One region of the Moritella yayanosii genome, then DNA from elsewhere that is predicted to be linked to it. Evidence: predicted binding sites of a transcription regulator. Region 1 holds the regulator's gene; the other holds the start of a gene.
What was found. Region 1 encodes LexA, which represses DNA repair genes until DNA is damaged. Its sites were predicted from a motif close to TACTGTATNNNNATACAGTA; they were not measured.

Region 1 (10,035 bases):
CTATCCTAACATCCCATTACAAGTGTTAATAACCCCTAAAGAAGCACAAACAAAAAATTTTTATTTAGTCCGTATGAATGGTGATATCATTTCAAGTAGCAAAGCCTCTAAGGCTATTCGCCGCTTTATTTTGCAAAGTGAAGAATCGCCACAACCGAAAGTAAAACAATATAAAAACTGGTTAATGACCGGACCGATCCCCATAAAACTACGCGGTGAACCATTCCAATTGTATGCCGCACAACAGTTACCAGCTGAGCACAATATCTGGTTAATTAATGTCTTAGATAGACCATTCCTATTACTTTTCATTACCATGTTTGTCAGTATGCCATTATGTGCGTCTCTCGCATGGCATATTTCAAAACCATTACAAAAATTACAACGAACCGCAGCCGAGATCACCGATGGTAATTTAGATGCCGTCGTGCCAGCAACGCAAAGACAAGATGAAATTGGTGAATTAGCGCGAAGTTTACGTACTATGATGTTCTCTATTCGTGAACATATTTCACTTCAGCATCGTTTATTGAGTGATATTTCTCATGAGTTAAGATCGCCCTTAACGCGGTTAAAAATGTCAGTTGCATTATCTAAACGCCATTATGGAGAGACCAAAGAGATCTTACGTATCGATACCGAGTCGCAACGTTTAGAAGAAATGATCTCAGCGTTATTAAACTTATCGAAAACCCAGTTAAATGCCACAAACAAAGAATCCTTTAATCTTGATTCACTGTTACAGCCTATTTGTGATGATGCAATTTTCGAAGCGGAACAATTAGACAAAAGTTTCAGCCATCAATCGATTCCAGATCTAAATATCAAAGGTTTCCCTGCACTTTTCGGCAGCGCTATCGAAAACGTCATTCGCAACGCATTACGCTATGCCAACCAGCAGGTTCATTTAGCTATCCGCAGCGACACCGATAAGATAACGTTTGTGATCACTGATGATGGTCCTGGTGTACCAGAAGACGAAATTGAGCAGATCTTCAAACCTTTTTATCGCGTATCACAAGCCCGAGACCGTGAATCTGGCGGTGCCGGTTTGGGACTGGCTATTACAGAAAATGCGATCAGGCAACATCATGGTAAGATAGTGGCAAGCAATAGAGAAACTCACGGCTTGCAAATCACTATCTCTATACCAATCAGCTAACATCAATACTGGAACAATATAGATGATAAGTCGATTATTGCTTCTCTTCTGCCACGTTATCTAGAGTGAATTGTGGACGTAATGGATCTTTAGTATTTAACTCAGGGAACATCTTTTCTATTTGTCGACGCTGTTCCACCCGGGCCTTTTTCTTCTCATACATTTCTGTATCTAGATCTGCAAAGAACATATTAATCAAAATATTTAAACTAAAAGGTATCGCGCTTAATATAATCAAGCCTGCTACGATCAAAGTACTACGCTTTTTCATCACTTTTACCATTAGGTTGTTAAATTTGCTATTCTACGCAAAGTACCCACGTTATATAACCCTGAACTGAGACTTTATTATGTTACAGATAGCACTATTCGAACCTGAGATCCCACCTAATACAGGTAATATCATTCGCCTTTGTGCCAATTCTGGTTTCAAATTGCATTTAATCGAACCGCTTGGCTTTGAGTGGGATGATAAAAGGGTAAAACGGGCGGGACTGGATTATCATGAATTTGCAGACGTAAAACGTCATGCTAATTATCAAGCATTTTTAGATTGTGTGGGGGATGCGCGTATTTTCGCCTGTACCACCAAAGGCACGAAATACCATCATGAAGCGCAATATCAAGCCGGTGATGTGTTATTATTTGGACCTGAAACACGTGGTCTACCGCCAGAAGTACTCGATACATTGCCACAAGAGCAAAAGGTAAGAATTCCGATGCTACCAGAGAGTCGCAGTATGAATTTATCTAACGCGGTATCTGTGTTTATCTATGAAAGCTGGCGCCAGCTGGGTTTTGCCGGTTCAAAATGACCAGAAAGGGGGATAGATACGAGATCCACCACCCTTATCATAAGATTATGTATAATCCTTATTTCGCTAAATTCGCCGCATGAAAACGCATATGTTTTTCAATAAATGTGGCGATGAAATAGTAACTATGATCATAACCATCATGCATTTCCAGTGTCAGAGGATAACCCTTTTTCTCCGCCGCAGCTGTCAACATGTTCGGCTTAAGTTGCTCATCCAAAAATGAATCATCTTTGCCTTGCTCTACCATCGCAGGTACAAATTTATCCGCTTTCGCCATCAGTAAACTCGCATCGTATTGTTGCCACGTTGCTTTATCTTTACCGAGATAATTTTGTAATGCTTTTTGTCCCCAAGGACAATTGATTGGATTACTAATCGGACTAAATGCCGTCACGGAACGATAGCGCTCAGGATTGCGCAGTGCCATCACTAACGCACCATGTCCACCCATCGAATGACCACTGATCACACGCTCTTGTGTCACCGGGAAATTAGCTTCAATTAATGCTGGTAATTCATTGAGCACATAGTCATACATTTGATAATGCGTATTCCACGGTGCTTGTGTGGCATTTACATAGAATCCAGCACCTAAACCAAAATCATACGCTTGCTCAACATCATCAGGTACACCCTCACCACGCGGACTCGTATCCGGTGCCACAATCGCAATACCCAGTTCTGCCGCAATACGCTGAGCGCCGGCTTTTTGCATAAAGTTCTCATCCGTACACGTCAGGCCAGACAACCAATACATCACAGGTACTTTACGCATATTTGATGCTTGCGGTGGTAAATACACAGAAAAACGCATCTGGCAGTTTAATACACTCGACGCATGATTATATTGATGCTGCCAACCGCCAAACATTTTATTACTACTAACAACTTCTATAGACATGACAAACCTTTAGTCGCCCCGCTATGTCGACGATAAATAACGGGGCATATGATAATTATTTATCGAAGTGGATCACGCTGCGGATACTTTCACCGCGGTGCATTAAGTCAAATGCTTCGTTGATATCTTCCAGACCCATAGTATGAGTAATGAAATCACTTAACTTAAATTCACCCTGTAGGTAACGTTCAACGTAATCAGGTAACTCGGTACGGCCTTTAACACCACCAAATGCAGAACCACGCCATACACGACCAGTTACCAGTTGGAATGGACGCGTTGAGATCTCTTTGCCTGCACCGGCAACACCAATAATGACTGATTCGCCCCAACCTTTATGACAACATTCTAATGCCGAACGCATTAAATCAACGTTACCAACACACTCGAACGAGTAATCTACACCACCGTCAGTAAGTTCAACGATAACGTCTTGGATAGGTTTGTCATAATCTTTTGGATTGATGCAATCTGTGGCACCTAATTTTTTCGCTAGTTCGAATTTACTTTCGTTAATGTCAATCGCAATGATACGACTTGCTTTCGCCATTGTTGCACCGATAACCGCAGAAAGGCCAATACCACCTAAACCGAAGATGGCAACTGTAGCACCTTCTTCCACTTTCGCCGTATTCATTACCGCGCCCATCCCCGTTGTGACACCACAACCAAGGAGACATACTTCTTCAAGCGGCGCGGCTTTGTTCACTTTCGCTAACGATATTTCTGGTAATACCGTGTATTCAGAGAATGTTGAACAGCCCATATAATGGAAGATTGGCTGACCGTCTTTATAGAAACGCGTCGTACCATCAGGCATTAAACCTTTACCCTGTGTTTCACGGATCTGTTGGCAAAGATTTGTTTTACCTGATTTACAGAACTTACATTCACCACATTCTGGCGTATATAAAGGAATAACGTGATCGCCGACTTGCACGCTGGTAACGCCTTCACCAATTTGTTCTACGATACCACCACCCTCGTGACCAAGAATGACAGGGAAAATACCTTCTGGATCATCACCCGATAATGTAAATGCATCGGTATGACAGACACCAGAAGCGATAACCTTAACCAACACTTCACCTTTTCTTGGTAACATTACATCTATTTCTTCAATGGATAGTGGTTGATTTGGGCCCCAAGCAATCGCGGCTTTAGATTTAATAAATTTGTCAGTCATGTTCATCTCCATTGGGATAAAATTAATATGCCGTAATACCTATCTATATATTAGGTCAGTCATACTGTATGGCGCTCATTATATTCATTTACACAGAAATGATAATACCATTAAAACACAAATCACTTTTGCTAAGGTGTAACAATAAAAAAGCAAGAAAAATACCCCGAACTAATCGTCTTGTTTTGCACTTGCAGTGACTGCTGTTTGAACTGTTCCGCGGCAGCTTTCAGTTTATCAACAAAGATATCTTGTTCGGCATGTTCCTCTGTAGATAACAACTCACTACAGGCCAGTAATACTTGTTTCATATTCTCCGCTTGCAATATATTATGTTTCGATAATTGGCTGATAATATCTTCAACCTGCAGACTTCTAACTGTGCAAATTTAATTAATTCTTGGTGTAACCGCGCTTGTGTCACTTGTGCTCTGATCTCCTCATTAAATTTATTTTAAGTATCCGATAATAATCGAATTTCTTGTGCTACAACGGCAAAACCACGACCCATCTCACCAGCCAGAGCCGCTTCAATGGCGGCATTCAAGGAAAGTAAATTAGTTTGACTAGCGATTTTCTGTGCATTATCAACAAGCCCATTAATATTATTCATTTGGCTTTCCATCACTGTGATCTTATTTACCGCCTCATTGCTTTGCTCTACTGACATACGTAATAGACAGCGTCAACGGTAAACGGATCGAGAAACAACTGCCTTCACCCGCCGTCGATTCAATTTTAATATCACCACCGAGCGATTCAATGTTACGCTTTACGACATCCATACCAACCCCCACGCCCAGAGATATCACTCACCGTTTCGACGGTTGAAAAACCAGACGAAAATATAAATTCATCGATTTGATTATCACTATAACGCTGATCTTTATTCGCGATACCCTTTTCAATAGCCTTGGCATGGATCTTCACTTTGTTTAACCCTCGGCCATCATCTCGGATCTCAACAATAATCTCACCACTTCGCCAACCATAGTTAATTAAAGCATCGACTCTGCTAACACCTTATTATCAGTAGCCAATGCCTCACTTGCTATTGATTGAGATCGCATACCTGCGCTGTAATGGTAATGGTTGATTCATCTTCGACCCACTCAAAGGCTTCTTTTATTTGCACTTCACTTACCTGACTGATTAATTCAAGATCCCAAGTTACATAGATATCTTCAGGTGATAAATTATTCCACAAAGGTACATTGTCAAGTTTAGGCATCACCTTAAGTTCACCCATATCTTGTAACTCAACAAAAATTAAACGCGGCTCGTTACCTTGTTTTAAAATATCTTGCCCGGGAACAAAGTGAATCAACCAATCACCATCGTCGAGTCCCTTCATCGCTGGCGGCTTCGATTTAGCGAGCGGCTCATCCCCCGTAGATAATACGTCCTGATTAACATCACGTTGTAAGAATTGATTATATTGCTGCTTTAGGCTTTCTGCCGCATCAGGAATTGATTCCGAATCATCAGCTAACAGTTGGACCCACGCTCTTAAACAATCTACTGTTTGTAAAAAAAGGTTAATATGACCATCGATAAGGGGCAGTCTTTCTGCGCGAAAATCATCAAGTAAGGTTTCGGCTACGTGGGTAAATGCCGTTAATTGATGAAATCCGAATGTGCCTGCACCGCCCTTAATTGAGTGAGCGACTCTAAAAATGGTATTAATGACTTCGCTATCTACCGAGCCAGGATGTAACTTTAGCAGTTCAGCTTCCATCACCTCCAGTCCTTCTAGGCACTCTTCAATAAACACTTGTTGAAACTGTTTAAGATCAATATCCATGCTTACCTCAATACTTTTTTGACAGTAGCAATGAGTTTTTCTGGGTTAAATGGCTTCACTATCCAGCCTGTTGCACCTGCAGATTTGCCTGCCATTTTTTATCTGTATCCGATTCCGTCGTTAACATTAGGATTGGCGTAAATTTATACGCACTTTCACTACGTAATTTACTGATTAAGCTAATGCCGTCCATCCGTGGCATATTAATATCTGAAATAATAAGATCAAAGTTTCCGCTTTTAGCTTTTGCTAACCCATCAACACCATCGACGGCAGAGTCCACCTGGTAACCCGCCTGTTTTAAAGTAAACAGCACCATTTCACGAATGGATACCGAATCATCTACCGCTAATATTCGTTTCATTACAGATCCTCACATTGATGCATAATTAAAGTCGGTTTCAAATCCTAACGCTTTCACCACCGTCATAAATTTCTCCGATGGCGATAGGGTTTTGTTCCATAAACTAATCCTGTATTTACGCAAACGTCACAGAAAATAAATTCATTAATTATTTTATAACTCGTGTTGAGTATAGGAAAAGATTTTATAAATAAGCAGGCAATACAAAGAACTGTGATCTGAGAACAGAATTGGAAATGGTTTCTATAAATTACAGCATCATCGGGAGGACAAAATATAGAGATAGAGATAGTCAATAATGAGAATATTAACTATCTCCCTTCAAAGTAGCTGAGATAAGTGTGATTACATCCAGTCTGTATTACGAATAATACCGACAGCAACCCCCTCAATGTCAAAACTTTGGCAATTTAAATCGACACGTATTGTGCTCATTTCATCATTTTCAGGATGTAATAAAATTTCATTGCCTTGTTGCTCAAAACGTTTAACGGTGACTTCATCATCAACACGTGCAACAATAACTTGGCCTTTACTGACATTTTTGGTTTTATGTACCGCCAATAAATCACCATCCATAATACCAATGTTACGCATGCTCTCACCGCGTACCCGCAATAAAAAATCTGCATTTGGCGTGAACATCGATGGATCGATATTGTAGTGCGTTTCAATATGCTCTTGCGCTAAAATTGGTTCGCCGGCAGCAACTTGTCCGATTAAAGGTAAACCCTTATCATTGCTGGCGTCTTCAGCATTAACCAACAAGCGAATACCACGTGAGGTGCCCGCTAGAATTTCAATATGACCTTTTCGTGCTAATGCTTTTAAATGTTCTTCCGCCGCATTAGGTGAACGAAAACCAAGTTCCTTCGCAATTTCAGCTCGGGTCGGTGGCATACCAGTATTTTTAATATGTTGTTTAACTAATTCAAGTACTTCTGCTTGTCTTTTTGTCAATGCTTTCATCATGAACCCTAACTGGTTTTATATACAGTTTCTTGTAATTATATACAGTAATATCAAGTTTGCAATATTAGTAGTGGGGATATCTGGAAAATAATGAATTAATCGCTGACCGACGCTTAAACACAGATTTATGACTACACATCTGATATTATTAGAGTAAGCACTCTCGCACTTTAATCAACAGAATGATACCACTTATGCAACAAACACCGTCAATGTTAATTCGAAGTTTCGTTAACGGCTTAGTTAAATCTCAATACGTACCAGACAATCCAGTTGATGCACTAAAGTTAGATTTAACGCGTCCTATTGTTTATGTTTTGAAAACTAAATCGATGACAGATCTGGTCGCATTACAACGTGCCTGTAAAGAACGAGGCTTACCAGACCCTCTTACGCCAATTAAAGTGAATGGCGTCATCATTCCCAGTTATGTTTGCTTAGATAACCCTGCGCCACTGTTTGGCCAAGTAAAAGATAAAAACGTGTTTTTTAACGAATTTCAACAATTATTACGCTTACACAAAGATGATAAAGTCCTTGATATTCAGTTAATGCCCGTCTCATTATTTTGGGGCCGCGCACCGGGTAAAGAAGGTCAAGTACCACTACTGTCATTAGCGAACAGTATTTCTCCAAGTCGTTTACGGAAAACCCTCATTGTTGGCCTTAACCGCAAAGACAACTTAGTCCGTTTTAATAAACCCGTATCACTACGTTTCATGGCCGATCAGCATGGTAGTGATGAAAAACTTGCGCAAAAATTAATTCGTGTCGCCAAGATCCACTTCAGTCGTCAAAAACTAGCCGCATCGGGACCGAAACTGCCAAATCGCTATCAATTATTTGAACAACTGCTGCGTAATCCAGAAGTTAAAAAAGCCATCCAAGTTGAAATCGAAGAACAAAAAATTTCAGCGCAAAAAGCGGAAAAACGGGCCCATGATTATATCGATGAAATTGTCAGTGATTTTTCTTATAAATTTGTAAAAAACACCAGCAATTTTCTGGGCTGGATATGGAATAAGATCTACAGTGGTATCAAGGTTAACAACGCCGAACAAGTGCGTAAACTGGCCGCTGATGGTCATGAAATTGTCTTCATGCCTTGCCATCGCAGCCACATGGATTACTTGCTTATTTCTTATGTTATTTACAATGAAGGCTTGATCCCCCCACACATTGCCGCCGGCATTAACCTTAATTTCTTCCCTGCTGGACCGATGTTCCGTCGTGGTGGTGCATTTTTCTTACGCCGCACGTTTAAGGGTAATAAACTCTATGCAACAATCTTCAGAGAATACCTCAGCTTATTATTCTCAAAAGGTTATTCTGTTGAATTCTTTACTGAGGGTGGCCGCAGCCGTACCGGCCGTTTATTACCACCAAAAACCGGCATGCTTAACATGACGTTACAAGCGATGTTAAGAGATCAAAGCCGACCGATTACATTAGTTCCAGTATACCTTGGTTACGATCATGTGATGGAAGTGAGTACCTACGTAAAAGAATTATCCGGTGCCCATAAGAAAAAAGAAAGTGTATTCCAAATATTTGGGATCGCCAAAAAACTTAAAAATTACGGCCAAGCATTTGTTAACTTTGGTGAGCCAATCAACCTTAACCAATATTTAAACAAACACGTGAAAAACTGGCGTGATGACATGAACATGCCCGTTGATGAACAACCTGCTTGGTTAAACCAAACAACCCGTGAACTCGCCAATCAAGTAATGGTGAATATCAACAGTGCAGCGGCAGTAAACGCCTTAACTATTTGCGCATTAATTTTACACGCTGCGCCACACAAGGCATTGAGCCGAGAAATTTTAGTTAAACAAATTGATAGTTATTTAAAGCTATTGCGTAATAATCCATATAGCGAATTCAGTACCTTGCCGGAAAACAGTGCAGAAGAAATTCTCGACCAAGCGATCGCACTGAAAAAATTCACCGTACGTGAAGATAGCTTAGGACAAATGCTATCTATGTCATACGAACAAGCGGTGCTATTAACTTTCTACCGGAACAATATTTTACACCTGTTTGCACTGCCGTCATTAATTGCTGCGTTAGTGACAGAGAAAGCGCAAACCAGTATAAAAGAAATTAATGCCAAGGTTTACCAACTGTACCCGTTAATTCAAGCTGAGCTATTCTTGAAATATGCCGCAGATGAATTGAGTACGTGCGTCTCTAACACATTAGCTGAAATGCAACAACAAGGTTTAATCCGTAATCAAGAAGGGGTAATCACACCGGTAACTGAACGCCTGATGTCGATCAAATTACTAGCAGCAAGTATTCAAGAAACACTACAACGTTATGCCATTGTACTGACCGTATTAGAGCATGACCAAGTGATTGAAAGAACAAAATTGGAAGATCGCAGCCAGCTGATTGCAGAGCGTTTATCCTCGCTTAATGGCGTCAGTGCACCGGAGTTCTTTGATAAAAAAGTATTTGCTATCTTTATCAATAAACTGCAAGAATTACATTACTTGTCAGATGCAGGTACCGTAAAAGCAGATAAGATCAGTCCGCTCGCGAATGTTGTGCGAGGTTTAACAACCCTCGAAGTAAAACAAACAATATCGGATGTGATGCTGAGTCAGCAATCTAACGAAGTCTAAGCGATGGGTATTTCGTTGATATAACGCGATCTTTGTATTGCTTATGACCAATAACAAAAAAGGAGCTGCGGCTCCTTTTTTGTTATTGGTCATAAGCATTAAACACTTACAAGTAGCTTAAAAACAGACTCACAAATATAACCATACCAACATAATTATTATGTAAAAACGCCTTAAAACAAGATGCTCTGTCACGAT
Region 2 (10,035 bases), 3.2 Mb from region 1:
TAGGAGAACAAGCACCATCACAATAAATGTTGAGATCGGCAACTTGTGGTGGTGTCGATAGAATTGACTTAGATGCACCTGCAGGACGTGTTGCTTTAGGTTTAACACCTGAACCAGTTGGACCTTCTTTTGCTAATGAGCGTTTCATTAATGCGCGAGTATAGGTTGAGGCGAATGCTTGGTTAGCTTCTTCTTTTGATGGGAACCCCATATATTGCGCATCACTGCGGCCATCAATCTGTGCTTTAGTTTCAGACCAGTTATCAAATACCCCAGTCTTCACACCGTTCCATACTACGTAATGTTTTTTACTCATAACTTAATTTAATACTCTTAAAGTTTAATGATTAAATCATAAATGTGTTACCTACAAAACACCAATGATAACCAGTGTCTTGTACATAAATCAGGCGCTATACTGTTATATCGCGGTAAACAGCCGTTATAGCTTTTCGCTTTCGATAAAGGTTTTAATTAAACGTACGACCATCTCGGGTTGTTCATTTGTGACGCCATGGCCTGTGTTGGGAATGACGACCAGGGGCGCTTGGATTTTTTTACTGAGGTAAATACCGTGTTCAACGGGGAAAATACGATCTTGTTCACCCCATATTAGGAGTGTCGGTGTGGTAGCGATAGGTGCTGTTAATAGGGTGTCGCGGTCTGCGGATAATGATTGGATCATGGCAACTTTTTGTTTATGCCAAGCGGCAAAGTAAGTTTGATAAATTTGGTCGGCAATAAAGTCAGGCATCATTTTCGGTGCAACGAAAATACCCTCAAATAACCGGCGTAATTCATCACTGTTCTTCGGTATAAAGAAGTCCTCTGGATTATCGACTGCAAAGCGTTCGGTTAATGCCGTTAGATCATCATCACTGAAGTAGGGACCCGGACTGGCAATAATAATGGCTTTATTAATGCGGTTATGTTGGTTAGCATTGTTGAGTATGTTGAAAGTGACAAATCCACCATATGAAATACCGGCGATGTTGATATTATTAAGTTCTAATGCATCAATGAGTTGGATAATGGCATTGGTTTCTGTGGTTAAGTTGGCTTCACCAGCACTAAAAGAATCACCGAACCAAGCAAGATCCGGTGCAATAACATCATAATCTGCACTTAAGGCAAGCATTTCATCTTTCCACGTGGTGACGGCACTGCCACCAAAGCCATGGATTAATAATAAGGGTTGGCCTTGGCCACCACGCCAATAACTCAGTGTTCCACCTTCAGCTAAGCTAATATCGAGTTGTGTAAAACCAACTGATTTAAGGCTGCTCTCATCATTGTCTATTTTCCATCGAACCAGTGAGCAACCGCTTAAAAATGAGAAACATATACAGACAATAATTAATTTTAGCTTGTTTGAAATCATATCGTTAGGCCAATTGCGCAGGATAAAGAAACCATACATGAGATTGATGATAAATAAAATAACATTTCGTTAACTTAGTGATATTGGTAGCACTAGTTTTTTAGAAATTGGAATGAGGAGTTAAGTGGCGGGACGGGAAGTAAACGTTAAAATAAAAAGCCTGCCGCTATCATCTGATAACAGGCAGGCTTTTAGAATTGTTATTTGGCGATTAGCGCTTCTTTTTCGCCTGTTTCTGCAGTGCTATATCAAATTCGTCAGGGAACATGATAAGCCCTTCGTCATCCAGGTTTGGAAATATAACCAGTGCTAAATCATCATCCATTAGACCTGATGTCCAACGACTATGCCATTTCGCTAACGAGATAGATTCTGTTTTACAGTGTTTCCATTCGCCTGTTGCCCAAGATTGTGCAAACTCTGCGTTAGGCCATACTGGCACACAATCTTCGTCATCGTTATTTAGCATGACACAACCGTGTTCATCCGTTAAGATCCAGATTTTACGTTCGCTTGTCACTTCTTTTAATAAATAGCTAAGGCGCTTGTCTTCATCGTAAGCTTGAATTGTTGCTATTTGGTTCTCGTCGAGCGTGTTTGACATGTAATCTGTTCCTAATTTGTACTAATTTGACGGCAATACTCATTCCCGACAGGTAATTATTTATTAACCAAAGATGAGCTGCCAAATGCTAGGCTTACTTTTCTTGTGATATTCTTTTCTTAAGCTATCAACGTCTTCTAATTTAGCTTGCGCAACAGTGAGGTTTTCGTTGGTGATATCGGCTTGTTGAAGGCTGTTTAGTATGGATTCTACTTTATCTAAACCTTGATTTGACATCTCTGCACGTTCAGGTGAAAAATTATAGCTTTGTGCTACGGCAAGCATTTTACTCATTTTATCAATGCGAGTAGAAAATTCATCCGCTGATGTTGCTTTCATTGCTTGAGTGTACGCTAATCTCATCTCTTTCATGGTGACTTTAAGATCTATACTGTCGATGTCTGCGCTGTTTACCAAGGTAGAAAACAGTAAACTGATGATAAGTCCTAGTTGAGCAATACGATTCTTCATGATTTATATCCATAGGTAATGATTAAATGTTGCTGTTAATAACACCGAGCGTAATAACAGTCAGGTCTGTGCGCGAGATTAATCGCGATACATATTTTCGAATGATTTAATTGAGAAACCACGCAGTACTTGGTCACCAATTTTAAGGGTTGGTACCCCACGGCCACCGATAGCGGCTAATTCTTTACTGCCGCGTGGTTCATTCACACTGCATAAACGGTAAGGTATTTTCTTTTCATCTAAGTAGCGCTTTGCCGAATCGCAATTTGGACACTTTTTCTGCGTATATAATACAACTCTTTTCATTTTGGCCCCACAAGGTTGATTATAAAAACGCGCATTATAGCAAGCTAACGTTTATTCACAATGTATCAATATGAGCAAATGATTTGAAATACACTTCTTTACACTATGGTGGAATAATCAGGTCAAGGAGTGCGGTTTTAACTGTTTAATTTATACGCGTTATTTCAATGGAATATGGATTAGGTAGTGGATTTAGGTTTCAAGCTTAGGTGCAGGTATACTGTAATTATAAACATGATAATTGAAGATAATAAACTATGAGTATTATTCTTGGCATTGATCCCGGATCGCGGATCACTGGATATGGCGTGATCCAGCATATACACGGTAAATTCCAATATTTGGGCAGTGGTTGTATTCGTACCTCGGGTGATACGTTACCCGAGCGTTTAAAGCAAATTCATGCCGGGGTGTGTGAAATTATTATCCAATTCCAACCGGATAAATTTGCCATTGAAGATGTATTTATGGGTAAGAACGCCGCATCAGCATTAAAACTGGGTCAAGCTCGTGGTGCCGCGATTGTTGCTGCAGTATCGAATGATCTTGAGGTCGGAGAATATACCGCTCGTCAGATCAAGCAAGCCGTGGTCGGTCACGGTGGCGCAGATAAAGAACAAGTCCAGCAAATGGTGGTGAATTTACTCAAGTTGCCAGGAACGCCGCAAGCCGATGCTGCCGATGGACTCGCCGTGGCATTATGTCATGCGCAGAGTTTACGCACCTTGATTAATATGGCGGGTAAAGTTAAAGGCATTGCGCGTGGACGTTACAATTAACCGAAAAAAGAAATTGATCTGGATATTTAACCAGTATTTTATTATGCTACTCAGCATTATATTTGTATTTAAAAATGTTGGAAAATAATTGTGATTGGACGTTTACGTGGCACTTTATTAGAAAAGCAACCGCCCGAAATTTTACTTGAAGTGAATGGTGTCGGTTATGAAATTAAACTGCCGATGAGCTGCTTCTATGAGCTTGGCGATGTGGATAAAGAAGTGATCATTTACACCCACTTTGTGGTTCGAGAAGATGCACAATTACTTTACGGCTTTAATAATAAAATGGAACGTTTAATGTTCCGAGAGTTGATTAAAGTGAATGGTGTTGGCCCTAAACTGGGATTAGCGATTCTATCTGGTATGACCGCAAACCAGTTTGCACACTGTGTCGAACACGATGATATCAACAGTTTAATTAAGTTACCGGGTGTGGGTAAAAAGACCGCCGAACGTTTATTAGTGGAAATGCGTGACCGCCTTAAAAACTGGGTGACACAAGATTTATTTACCCCTGAAGCAGATAAAGCCCAATTACAAGGTTATGGTAATACGGCATCGAATGCGATTGAAGAAGCAGAAGAAGCCTTGGTTGGTTTAGGCTATAAACCGGCGCAAGTCGCGAAGATGATCAAGCAAGTTGCACAGCCAAGTATGAGTTGTGAAGAGATCATTCGGCTGTCATTACGTGCCACCTTACAGAACTAATTAGGAAGTTACTTTAGTGATTGAAGCTGATCGATTAATTTCTAGCGGTACCGTCCGCGAAGAAGAAGTCATAGACCGTGCTATTCGACCAAAAATGCTGTCTGATTATCAAGGGCAGGACCATGTACGTGGTCAAATGGAAATTTTTATTGAAGCCAGTAGGCGACGTGATGATGCACTGGATCATTTATTAATTTTTGGTCCGCCTGGATTAGGTAAAACCACATTAGCGAATATTGTCGCTAATGAAATGGGCGTAAACATTAAAACCACATCGGGACCGATATTAGAGAAAGCAGGGGATCTTGCCGCGCTACTGACTAACCTTGAACCGAATGACGTATTATTTATTGACGAAATTCATCGCTTGAACCCGGCAATTGAAGAAATTTTATATCCAGCAATGGAAGATTACCAATTAGATATTATGATTGGTGAAGGCCCGTCGGCCCGTTCAATTAAACTTGATTTGCCGCCTTTTACTCTCATCGGTGCGACGACGCGTGCGGGTTCGTTAACATCGCCATTACGCGACCGTTTTGGTATTGTCCAGCGCTTGGAGTTTTATAAAGTTGAAGATTTACAAGATATCGTATTACGCTCGGCAAAGTGTTTAGGCTTGAAGATGGATCGTGCTGGTGCGTTAGAAATAGCCAGACGTGCACGCGGTACCCCACGTATTGCCAATCGTTTATTACGTCGTGTACGTGATTATGCCGAAGTAAAACATAATGGCGATATAGATGCCGAGATCTCGTCAGCGGCGTTAAGCATGATGGATGTGGATACTTGCGGGTTTGATTACATGGACCGTAAATTGTTAATCGCTATTATTGATACTTTCTCGGGTGGACCCGTTGGAGTAGATAACGTTGCTGCGGCCATCGGTGAAGAACGTGAAACCATCGAAGATGTACTTGAACCGTATCTCATTCAGCAAGGTTTCTTACAGCGTACACCGCGTGGGCGTATCGCGACAGCACGTGCTTATTTGCATTTGGGCTTTGACTATCCAGAGAAATAATAGCCGAAAAATAGCCACAGAAACGTAACCTTCATATTAAATCAATGTCATATCTTATTTTTGTCAGGTATATTAATAAGCTTATAACGTTAAATCATTTGATTATTGCGGTATAAATTCGAGTTGTAGCGTGAGAGATGTAGGCTTTAAAATAATGCAAAATGAAATAATACGAAGTGAGTTTATGGCTCGCGTTTATTTTGAAGATACCGATGCTGGTGGCGTGGTATACCACAGTAATTATTTGAACTACGCAGAGCGCGCAAGAACCGAAATGTTACGTGATAAAGGCTTTTCACAAGCGTTATTACTGCAACAAGATCTTGCATTTGTGGTGCGTAGAATAGATATCGATTATCGCTTTCCGGCATACCTTGATGATTTATTAATTATAAAATCACATATTAAGGAACTTAAACGCGCATCTTTGGTCTTTTCTCAGAGTATTTATCATGAAAATGGTAAATTATTGTCAGAATTAACAGTTAAAGTGGCGTGCATTCAATTGTCTCATAAGAAACCTTGTGCGATGCCGACAGAAATTATAAGGAAACTAACCAGTGGAAGCTGCTGATATTTCATTTTTTGAACTTTTTTGGGAAGCTAGCCTATTGGTTAAAGCAGTAATGTTAATACTACTTTCCATGTCCATAGCATCATGGGCAATGATTTTTCATCGCTCAAAAGCATTGAGGCAAGCCAATGAAGCGTCGAAACGATTTGAAGATAGATTTTGGTCTGGTATCGATTTATCTAAATTGTATAAAGAAAGCGAAGCGCGGAAGAATAATATTCAGGGTATGGAGTTGATTTTCTACGCTGGTTTTAAAGAATATGTACGTATTCATAATGCCGTTCAAGACAATACCGATGCGATCATGGATGGCAGTTACCGTACGATGCGTGTTGCTTTATCCCGTGAAGTTGACGAGCTCGAGGTTCACTTAAATAATCTAGCGACAATTGGCTCAATTAGTCCTTATATCGGCCTGTTTGGGACGGTATGGGGCATCATGAGCTCATTTATTGCGTTAGGTGCTGTCCAGCAAGCTACTTTAGCGATGGTTGCACCAGGTATTGCCGAAGCCTTGATTGCCACCGCAATGGGTCTATTTGCCGCGATTCCAGCGGTTATTGCCTATAACCGATTTTCTGATCAAGTGATGAGAATTGAAAATAATTACGCAAATTTCATGGAAGAATTTTCTAGTATTTTACATCGCCAGACCTTGGCTAATAACACTCAGGATTAAGCGATGCAGCCTTATCGACGTAAACGCAGAAAACCTGTAGCGGAAATTAACGTAGTACCGTATATCGATGTGATGTTGGTGTTACTTATTATTTTTATGGTGACCGCCCCGTTAGTAACGCAAGGTGTGATTGTGGATCTACCATACGCTCAAGCCGAGGCGTTATCACAAGACAGTAAACCACCCATTGTCGCTTCTGTTGATAAAGACGGTTTATATTATCTGGATGTGGGTGACGGTGATAAGTCGCCAATGTCGCCCGATGATTTAGCGACGTTAGTTGCAGCCCATTTAAAACTACAACCAGATACACCCGTTATCATAAAGGGTGATGGCTCTGTGGCGTATGCACAAGTGATCCGTTTAATGGTTGTTCTACAACAGGCTGGCGTATCTTCTGTTGGTTTGATGACAGACCCAGTCGAATAGCATTAAGTTAAGAGTCGTTAAGAGTAGAGTAGAGTAGGGTATATAAAAGATGAAGGATAATCAGGCTAAGTACTCGGTTGCTATTATTATTTCGGTTGGATTACATGTGGTTCTACTCGTATTACTTGGTTTAAGTGCCACATCTGCACCATTAAAACCACAGCCAAAGATGAAAACGATCCAAGCTGTGGTGGTGAGTGAACAAGCTGTAAAGCAGCATGCTGACCGAATCAAACGTACGGCACAAGAAAAACGCCGAAAAGAACAGCAACGTTTACAACAAGCTGAAGATCGTATTAACAAGCTGAATGAAGAACGCAGGCAGAAAGAAGCTGCCATTGTAAAAGCAAAAAATGATCATCGAAAAGCAGAACAAGCAGCAAAACGTGCTGAAACTAAGCGTGCAGAAAAAGAAGTTGAACGTAAACTAGCCGAAGCCGCTGTGCTTAAAGCTGAACAGCAACGCTTGAAGAAGGTTGAAGAACGGAAAAAAGCCGAAGCAGCAACCAAAAAAGCCAAACAAGCCGCTGTCGCTGCCGATAAAAAACGTAAAGTAGCAGAAGAAAAAGAACGTAAGCGTCAGGAAACTGAAAAGAAACGTGTTGTTGAGAAAAAACGTAAAGCCGCCGAAAAAGAACGCCAACGTTTAGCTGAAATTGAACGTGATAGGCAGGAACACTTGATGCAAGAACAAATTGAAGCCGAGTTTGCATCTGGACTTGCAAGTGAGATCCAGCAACTTGATGCCGTGCGTCAACAGGAAGTACTGAGTGAAGTTGATAAGTACCGAGCTCGAATACAAAGCTCTATCCAACGTAATATGTTAACCAGTGATGCGATGAAAGGTAAGTCATGTGCGCTTAATATTCGTTTGTCCAATTCCGGTCTGGTATTAAGTGTAACCAGTGGCAAAGGTGATAGCATCGTTTGTCGAGCTGGCGTTAACGCAGTGAATAAAGTTGGGAGCTTGCCTATGTCAACAGACCCTGACGTTGCTAGCAAACTTAAAAATATTAATTTGATTTTTAGACCAGAGATTTAATATGAGCATAATTAAACGATTTTTATCTGTCTTTATTGTGTGTCTCATGCAAATACAAATTGCGCATGCGGCATTAGAAATTGTCATTACCGAAGGCACCAACAGTGCGAGACCTGTCGCTGTGGTACCGTTTAAGTGGTTAGGCGTCCAGCCTAAACCAAAAGACATGACTGATTTCGCTAGTGTTATCGCAGACGATTTACGTAATAGCGGTCGTTTTTCACCATTAGAACGTAGCTTAATGCCACAAACACCAGCAACAGAAAGTGCCGTTGATTATGCAGCATGGAAAGAAACCGGTGTCGAAGCAATTGTAATAGGTACCATAAAACCACTACAAGATGGCCGTTTGCAGATCCATTTTCAACTCATTAATGTGTTATCTGGTTTTAAAAATCAAACGCCACAAAAAATTGATGAACAGTTAGTTAAAAACAACGATCATATAAAACTGAATTTGAAAGGTGATTTTTCGACCCGCCGCCCTCGCCATATTTCACACCGTTTAAGCGATTATATTTTTGAGAACCTAACAGGTACTCGGGGTGCATTTTTAACGCGGATTGCTTATGTTGCTATTAATTATGATGACAAATACCCATATAAGTTATTAATCTCTGATTACGATGGTATGAATCAGCATATATTATTCCGCTCAACAGAGCCGGTGATGTCACCGTCATGGGATCCAACGGGTAAAAAGCTTGCTTACATGAGTATGGAAGACAAAAAACATGAGATCTGGATTTATGACCTGATTACACAAAAACGTGAGCTAATCGAACCGTATAAAGGCAGTAATATTTTTCCGGTATTTTCACCAGATGGCTCGAAACTGTCGATGGTACTGTCTAAATCAGGCCAGGCAGATGTATATGTTTACGATTTGAAGACTAAAAAACTTGACCGCTTGACTAAAAATCGCGGTATTGATACCGAAGCAACCTGGGCACCTGATGGTAAGTCGATAGTATTTACCTCTGAACGCGGCGGTCGTCCGCAGATCTATCAGATTAATTTAGAAAGTAAGAAAATTAAACGACTTACGTTTGAGGGAAATGCAAACTTAAACCCTTCAATTAGTCCTGATGGTAAGAATTTAGTGATGGTCAGTTTGCAAAAAGGCAAGTATAGTATAACCAAGCAGGATTTGTCAGATGGATATGTTCAAAAACTGACTAACGGTCGTCTTGATAAATCACCAAGCATTGCGCCAAATGGCAGTATGGTGATTTATAGTACGGTTGTTAAGGGAAAACAGGTATTGTCGCTAGTCTCAATGGATGGACGTTTTAAAGCGGTGTTGCCGGCAAGTGATGGAGAAGTAAAAGCACCAGCTTGGTCACCTTTCTTGACATCTAAAAAGAATTAATTATTGATAGGAAAAAGAAATGCAACTAAATAAAATTTTAAAAAGTTTAGTCATTGCGTTACCAATGCTGACATTGGCAGCATGTAGCTCAACAACCGATTCAACTACAAATGATGGCGTTGAAAGTTCTGCACAACAAACAGTAAGTAATACAACTGCTAATGGTAATACTGGTTCTGGTTCGAATGTTATTGTTGGTAGTGGTACTGACGTAAGTATTGATCCAGTTGAAAACTTGACCGCAGAAGAAGTTAAAAAGCAGGTAATTGATGAACTACGTAAACGCCATGTTGTTTACTTTGGTTTTGATCAACAAGCGGTTACTGCAGAATATGGTGAGTTATTACAAGATCACGCTAACTTCTTAATTGATAACGCTGCGGTTAAAGTTTTAATTGAAGGTCATGCTGATGAACGTGGTACGCCAGGTTATAACATTGCACTAGGCGAACGCCGTGCTAACGCGGTGGTTACATATCTAAACAATCTAGGTGTTTCTTCAAATCAGATCTCAACAGTGAGTTATGGTGAAGAAAAACCGGTAGATACTTCTCATACTGATGCTGCATTCACTCAAAATCGACGTGCAGTGCTAGTTTACTAAGGATTAGTCACCTTGATTCGAATTAATACTAAAACGGCCATGATTATGGCCGTTATTTA

Region 2: ruvC (crossover junction endodeoxyribonuclease RuvC) is a predicted target of LexA. The motif match lies at 2,981-3,000, and genes of this name have one in related genera.

The regions. Positions count from the first base shown of each region.
Region 1 covers NZ_LS483250.1:3,237,930-3,247,964, reverse strand. The annotation lists gene MORIYA_RS15075 (ATP-binding protein) at 1-1,162, shown strand, start outside; gene MORIYA_RS15070 (hypothetical protein) at 1,197-1,433, opposite strand; gene trmL (tRNA (uridine(34)/cytosine(34)/5-carboxymethylaminomethyluridine(34)-2'-O)-methyltransferase TrmL) at 1,513-1,977, shown strand; gene fghA (S-formylglutathione hydrolase) at 2,036-2,881, opposite strand; gene MORIYA_RS15055 (S-(hydroxymethyl)glutathione dehydrogenase/class III alcohol dehydrogenase) at 2,937-4,067, opposite strand; gene MORIYA_RS21450 (hypothetical protein) at 4,199-4,378, opposite strand; gene MORIYA_RS21445 (methyl-accepting chemotaxis protein) at 4,522-4,680, opposite strand; gene MORIYA_RS21440 (hypothetical protein) at 4,715-4,852, opposite strand; gene MORIYA_RS15045 (Hpt domain-containing protein) at 5,119-5,871, opposite strand; partial or broken gene MORIYA_RS15040 (response regulator) at 5,874-6,235, opposite strand; gene lexA (transcriptional repressor LexA) at 6,581-7,204, opposite strand; gene plsB (glycerol-3-phosphate 1-O-acyltransferase PlsB) at 7,402-9,837, shown strand; gene ubiA (4-hydroxybenzoate octaprenyltransferase) at 9,944-10,035, opposite strand, start outside.
Region 2 covers NZ_LS483250.1:78,921-88,955, forward strand. The annotation lists gene MORIYA_RS00340 (ribonuclease H family protein) at 1-316, opposite strand, end outside; gene MORIYA_RS00345 (alpha/beta fold hydrolase) at 443-1,381, opposite strand; gene MORIYA_RS00350 (DUF2750 domain-containing protein) at 1,593-1,985, opposite strand; gene MORIYA_RS00355 (cytochrome b562) at 2,049-2,456, opposite strand; gene MORIYA_RS00360 (glutaredoxin family protein) at 2,535-2,762, opposite strand; gene ruvC (crossover junction endodeoxyribonuclease RuvC) at 3,020-3,541, shown strand; gene ruvA (Holliday junction branch migration protein RuvA) at 3,632-4,252, shown strand; gene ruvB (Holliday junction branch migration DNA helicase RuvB) at 4,269-5,276, shown strand; gene ybgC (tol-pal system-associated acyl-CoA thioesterase) at 5,431-5,850, shown strand; gene tolQ (protein TolQ) at 5,837-6,529, shown strand; gene tolR (protein TolR) at 6,533-6,958, shown strand; gene tolA (cell envelope integrity protein TolA) at 7,008-8,000, shown strand; gene tolB (Tol-Pal system beta propeller repeat protein TolB) at 8,047-9,372, shown strand; gene pal (peptidoglycan-associated lipoprotein Pal) at 9,392-9,976, shown strand; gene ybgF (tol-pal system protein YbgF) at 9,989-10,035, shown strand, end outside.